Regions from separate parts of the Streptomyces sp. NPDC093795 genome, predicted to be linked through region 1. Evidence: riboswitches for the same ligand, from Rfam matches in the RefSeq annotation. Region 1 holds a riboswitch; the other holds the start of a gene.

The links. Region 1 has a riboswitch for ZMP and ZTP ahead of ACIRB7_RS12840 (bifunctional 5,10-methylenetetrahydrofolate dehydrogenase/5,10-methenyltetrahydrofolate cyclohydrolase). Riboswitches for the same ligand answer to the same signal wherever they lie in the genome.
Region 2: it holds a riboswitch for ZMP and ZTP, as region 1 does, so the genes downstream of both, glyA (serine hydroxymethyltransferase) here and ACIRB7_RS12840 (bifunctional 5,10-methylenetetrahydrofolate dehydrogenase/5,10-methenyltetrahydrofolate cyclohydrolase) in region 1, are expected to answer to the same signal.

What each region holds. Positions count from the first base shown of each region.
Region 1 is NZ_JBIWIO010000004.1:126,284-129,462, reverse strand. It holds gene ACIRB7_RS12850 (ferredoxin) at 1-166, opposite strand, end outside; gene ACIRB7_RS12845 (cytochrome P450) at 172-1,401, opposite strand; ZMP/ZTP riboswitch at 1,671-1,778, shown strand; gene ACIRB7_RS12840 (bifunctional 5,10-methylenetetrahydrofolate dehydrogenase/5,10-methenyltetrahydrofolate cyclohydrolase) at 1,807-2,661, shown strand; gene ACIRB7_RS12835 (hypothetical protein) at 2,803-3,179, shown strand, end outside.
Region 2 is NZ_JBIWIO010000001.1:408,686-411,864, reverse strand. It holds gene rocD (ornithine--oxo-acid transaminase) at 60-1,265, opposite strand; ZMP/ZTP riboswitch at 1,389-1,479, shown strand; gene glyA (serine hydroxymethyltransferase) at 1,553-2,818, shown strand; gene ACIRB7_RS01935 (hypothetical protein) at 2,889-3,179, opposite strand, start outside.

The sequences.
Region 1 (3,179 bases):
GGCAGGCACCGGCGGCGATACGGACCGCCGCGTCCAGCTCCCGCGGCGGCCGGGCGTCGAGCAGGAGGACCCGGCCCTCCTGTTCGTCCTGGTCGAAGACCTCCGGGGCGGTCAGGGCGCACATTCCGGCCCCGAGGCAGCGGTCGCGGTCGACGCGGATCTCCATGGAGGTCAGGCCTCGTCCCAGGTCACCGGCAGCCGGTGCACGCCGTGGATGTTCATGTTCGTCCGCAGCGGGACCTCCTCGGCCGGCACGTCGAGCCGCAGCGTGGGGAACCGCGTCAGCAGCGCCGGCAGCGCGACCGTCATCTCGACGCGGGCCAGCTGCTGGCCGAGGCACTGGTGGATGCCGTGCCCGAAGCCCAGATGCCCCGTCGCCTTGCGGCGCAGGTCGAGGACGTCCGGATCCGGGAACCGCTCCGGGTCGCGGTCGGCGGCCTCGAGGGACAGGGTGACGCTCTCGCCCGCCCTGATGACCTGGCCGTCCAGCTCGACGTCCTCGAGTGCGGACTTGATGCCGGTGTGGGCGACGGTCAGATAGCGCATCAGCTCCTCGACGGCCCCCGGGGCGAGGTCCGGGTCCGCACGCAGGGCCTCGGCCTGCTCCGGGTGGGTGAGGAGCGCGAACGTACCGTGGGCGATCATGTTGGCGGTGGTGTCGAGCCCGGCGGCGAGCAGGAATCCCCCGACGCCGATCAGCTCCTCGTCGGGGAGATCGGAGTCCCGGGCCAGGTCGCCGAGCAGGTCGTCGGAGGGTACGGCGCGCTTGGCGGCGACCAACTCGGCCATGTACTCCTGGAGTCCGACGTGGGCGGCGTACCGCTCCTCGGGCGCGGCGTCCATGTCCATGATGGTGTGGGCGTGGTTCTGGAAGCGCTCCCGGTCGGCGTAGGGCACCCCGAGCAGCTCGCAGATCACCAGGGCGGGGAGAGGGCGGGCGAAGGCCTCGACGAGGTCCGCTCCGGGGCCGCGGCGCCCCATGGCGTCCAGATGCTCGGTGGTGATCTCCTCCACGCGTTCGGAGAGCCGCCGCATCCGGCGGACGGTGAACTTCCCCATGAGGAGGCGCCGGAAACGGGTGTGCTCGGGCGCGTCCATCCCGGTCATGTCACCGACGGGCGCGGGCGGCAGGGGGCCGTCGGGCCCGCCGGCGAAGGGGTAGTGCATCAGCTCGTACCGCGAGCTGAAGCGGGGGTCGCCCATGATGGCGCGGACCGTGGAGTAGCCGGTGGCGAGCCAGCCGACGTGACCGTCGGGGTACGTCATCCGGGCCAGCGGGCGCTGCTCGCGCAGCACGCCGAGATCGGCGGGCGGGTCGAAGGGGCAGCCGGGCGTGCGCTGCGTGGGGAGCGTGACGGGTTCCGCGGTCTCGGGTCGGGTCGACGGGTCGTGCTGCTGCATGTGTCCTCCGTGAAGAGTGACGAGGGGCGGAACGCCGTCCTCGCCTGCCGTCAGGGGTGCTGGCGTTTGCGGCGCCACGGGTGGCGCCACTGGTAAAAGCGTCAAGTAGCCCCAAGCCGGGGCAAAATGCGATCCGCGTAGCGCCGTGGCGCAGCCGATGGACAGATAGTGGCACCATGATGGTGCCATTGCAAGCCATGATGGCGTCAGGCGGTGTCGTCCAGGTGTGCACCCGTCAGGAAGTGACCCCCCGAACCTCACGTAGAGTGGCCCCGGGCCGTGACTGGCGCTTGAGGTGGATCACCACCGGGGAGCGGTCCGGCGGGAGTGCGCCCAGCGGCGGGCCCGTACCGATGCCGTGCGCCTGGGCGAACCACCCGTCAGAGACGAAGCCCAGGAGTCGCCATGTCCACCAGCACCGCCACCCTCATGGACGGCACGGCCCTCGCCCGCCGTACGGTCGAGGAGACCGCTGCCCGCGCCGCCGAGATCACCCGTCGTACCGGCGTCACCCCGTGCCTCGCGACCGTCCTCGTCGGCGCGGACCCGGCCTCCGTGACGTACGTGAAGATGAAGCAGAACCGTTGCGCCAAGGCCGGGATCCGCTCCCGCCACGTCGAGCTGCCCGCCGCCACGACGACCGAGGAACTCGTAGCCGCGATCACCGCGCTCTCCGAGGACCCCGAGGTCCACGGCATCCTGCTCCAGCACCCGGTCGGCCCCCACATCGACGAGCGCGCCGCCTTCGAGGCCATCGCCCCCGCCAAGGACGTCGACGGCGTCACCATGGCATCCTTCGCCGCCATGGGCTTCGGACTGCCCGGCTTCGTCTCCTGCACGCCCGGCGGCATCATGCGCCTCCTCGACGCCTACGACGTCGAACCCCGCGGCAAGCGCGCCGTCGTCGTCGGCCGCAGCGCGATCCTCGGCAAGCCGGCCGGCCTGCTCCTCCTCGGCCGCGACGCCACCGTCACCTACTGCCACTCCCGCACCGAGGACCTCTCCTCCGTCGTCCGCGAGGCCGACATCCTCGTGGCCGCCGTCGGCAAGCCGAACTTCATCAAGGGAGCCGACATCAAGCCCGGGGCCGTCGTCATCGACGCCGGCTACAACCCGGGCAACGTCGGCGACGTCGACTTCGCGTCGGCCGCCGAGCGCGCCTCCCTCATCACCCCGGTACCCGGTGGTGTCGGGCCCATGACCATCGCCGTGCTCCTCGCCCAGACGGTCGAGGGCGCGGAGCGTCAGCTCGGTCTGTAGGGAGAACACATGACGGGGCGGCAGCGGTGGCGGTGGCGACGGGCCGAAGCGGGGCCGGCGATTGTCACGGTTCTGTACGGGCCGCGGTCATCCCCCGAAAAAGGGTGGCCGCGCGCCCGCCGACGGGCGAATCTGGACCCCGTGCCACACCCGTCACCCACCACCCCACCGCCGGACCGCCGCCCGGGCGCACCCGCCTCGCACGGTGCGCCCGACCTGTCCGACACGTCCGGGCCGCCCGCCTCGCCCGAAGTGCTCGACGCCGCTGACGCGTCGGTCAAGGGCGACGCCTCCGTCGCGCCCGTCGGCTCCGAGTCCGGGTGGTCGTCGCGCCTCGAGCGGCTCGACGCGCCCCGGCCCGTGCCGAACGTGCCGCGCGCGCGGTGGTTCGGCGTGCCGCTCGTCCCGCTGCTCGTGGGCGCCCTGGTGGCGGGCGCGTTCCTGGCGGCTGGGGGCGGGACCGAGCAGGGACTCGCCACCGACGGCCGGCCGGGCGTCGACCGGGTAGGCGTGCCGTC
Region 2 (3,179 bases), on a different contig from region 1:
ATGCCCCCCTCGCGGGTGGTTTTCGGCCGCACCGCCAGGGGAGTCCAGGTCTCTCGCCCTCAGGCCGACAACACGCCCCTCAGCTGCTCAAGCCCCCAGTCCAGGTCCTCCTTCGAGATCACCAGGGGCGGCGCGATCCGGATCGTCGAACCATGGGTGTCCTTCACCAGGACACCCCGCTCCATCAGCTTCTCCGAGATCTCCCGGCCCGTGCCCCGCGACGGCGCGATGTCCACCCCGGCCCACAGCCCGCGCCCGCGCACCGCCTCCACCGCCCCGCCGCCCACGAGCAGCCCCAGCTCCGCGTGGAGATGCTCGCCCAGCTCCGCCGCCCGCTCCTGGAACTCACCGGACCGCAGCATCGCGATCACCTCGAGGGCCACCGCGCACGCCAGCGGGTTCCCGCCGAACGTCGACCCGTGCTCACCCGGCCGGAACACCCCCAGCACGTCACGGTCGGCGACCACCGCCGACACCGGCACCACCCCGCCGCCCAGCGCCTTCCCCAGGACGTACATGTCCGGCACCACACCCTCGTGCTCGCACGCGAACGTCCTCCCCGTCCGGCCGAGGCCCGACTGGATCTCGTCCGCCACGAACAGCACGTTCCGCCTGCGCGTCAGCTCCCGCACCCCCGCCAGATAGCCGGCCGGCGGGACCAGGACCCCCGCCTCGCCCTGGATCGGTTCGATCAGCACGGCCACCGTGTTCTCGGTGACCGCCGCCTCCATCGCCGTCAGGTCCCCGTACGGCACGATCTCGAAGCCCGGCGTGTACGGGCCGTAGTGGTCCCGGGCCTCGTGGTCCGTGGAGAAGCTGACGATCGTCGTCGTCCTGCCGTGGAAGTTGTTCGCCGCGACCACGATCTTCGCGTGCCCGTCCGGCACGCCCTTCACCTCGTACCCCCACTTCCTGGCGGTCTTCACGGCCGTCTCGACCGCCTCCGCGCCGGTGTTCATCGGCAGCACCGCCTCCTTGCCGCACAGCTCGGCGAGTTGGGTGCAGAAGTCGGCGAACCGGTCGTGGTGGAAGGCGCGCGAGGTCAGCGTCACCCGCTCCAGCTGGACCTTCGCCGCGTCGATCAGACGCCGGTTGCCGTGCCCGAAGTTGAGCGCCGAGTACCCGGCGAGCAGGTCGAGGTAGCGGCGCCCCTCGACATCGGTCATCCAGGCGCCGTCCGCCGAAGCGACGACGACCGGCAGGGGGTGGTAGTTGTGAGCGCTGTGCGCCTCCGCCGAAGCGATCGCGTCTTGTGTGCCCGACACGGGATCTCCGTTCGTCCTGCGGCTCGCGGGATGGACCCGCCGAAGGGGTGTGGCCCCCTGTTTCTATCGTCGCTCGCACACGGGGCGGGGAAACCTCGCGCGCGGCGCGCCCGCTACTCTGAAAACACGCACGGCGACTGGCGCACGGGGAAACGACCCCGGGGGAGCCGTGCGCGGCAGACCACACGGGACGCCGCCCGCCTGGGCGTCACGGGACCGAAGTCCCGCGTGGCGCCGCGCCTCTCGCACAGTGCCCCGGGACCCACCGACGCCCGGAGGATCCCCGCATGAACGCCCCGCAGCATCCCGCACTCGCCGCCGCCGACCCCGAGCTCGCCGCCCTCGTCGGCGCCGAGGAACGGCTCCAGGCCGAGACCCTGCGCCTCATCCCCAGCGAGAACTACGTCTCCGCCGCCGTCCTCGAAGCCTCCGGCACCGTCCTCCAGAACAAGTACAGCGAGGGCTACCCCGGCCGCCGCTACTACGAGGGCCAGCAGATCATCGACCAGGTCGAGGCCCTCGCCGTCGAGCGAGCCAAGGCCGTCTTCGGCGTCGAGCACGCCAACGTCCAGCCCTACTCCGGCTCCCCGGCCAACCTCGCCGTCTACCTCGCCTTCGCCGAGCCCGGCGACACCGTCATGGGCATGGCCCTGCCGATGGGCGGCCACCTCACCCACGGCTGGGGCGTCTCCGCCACCGGCAAGTGGTTCCGCGGCGTCCAGTACGGCGTCCGCCAGGACACCGGCCTCATCGACTTCGACCAGGTCCGGGAGCTGGCCCTCAAGGAACGCCCCAAGGCGATCTTCTGCGGCGGCACCGCGCTGCCCCGCACGATCGACTTCGCCGCCTTCGGCGAGATCGCCCGTGAGGCCGGTGCCGTGCTCGTCGCCGACGTCGCCCACATCGCCGGCCTCATCGCCGGTGGCGCCCACCCGTCCCCCGTCCCGCACGTGGACGTGATCTCCACGACCACCCACAAAACCCTGCGCGGCCCGCGCGGCGCCATGCTCATGTCCCGCGAGGAGCACGCCAAGGCGCTCGACAAGGCCGTCTTCCCCGGCCTCCAGGGCGGCCCGCACAACCAGACCACCGCCGCCATCGCCGTCGCCCTCCGCGAGGCCTCCCAGCCCTCCTTCCGCGACTACGCCCACGCCGTCGTCGCCAACGCCAGGGCCCTCGCCGAGGCGCTCCTCGCCCGTGGCTTCGACCTGGTCTCCGGCGGCACCGACAACCACCTGATCCTGATGGACCTGACCCCCAAGCAGGTCCCGGGCAAGATCGCCGCGAAGGCCCTCGACCGGGCCGGCATCGTCGTCAACTACAACACCGTCCCCTACGACCCCCGGAAGCCCTTCGACCCCTCCGGCATCCGCATCGGCACCCCCTCCCTCACCTCCCGCGGCCTCACCCCGGAGCACATGGACCAGGTCGCCGACTGGATCGACCGCGGCGTCACGGCGGCCGGCGCGGGGGACGAGGACGCCCTCCACACCGTCCGCGCCGAGGTCGCCGACCTGATGGCCGCCCACCCGGCTCCGGGCCTCCCCGTCTGACCACCCAGACCTGACCGCCCAGACCTGACGGCGCCGGCGTCGGCGCCGACCCAGACCTGACGGCCAGGGACTATCCGCCCACCGACTCCGCCGCCCGGCGGGCCTGCTCGCGGTCCGGTATGCCTTCAAGCCGGAAGGTGCGCGTGCCCCCGCTCCTCGTCCAGAGGAGCGTGGGGCCCGCGGTGCGGACCTCGTGCGTCCAGGCCGCGCCCGCCCCGTCCGTCATCGGGACCGTCAGGAGGTGCGGGGCCGCGAACCAGTAGCCCTGCGCGCCGTCCGGGAGGTCGACCCACTCCGGCCGTGTCCTGACCTGCTTGGCGAAGCCGATGTCCAGACCGGCCGGGAACTCGTCGAGCCGGAC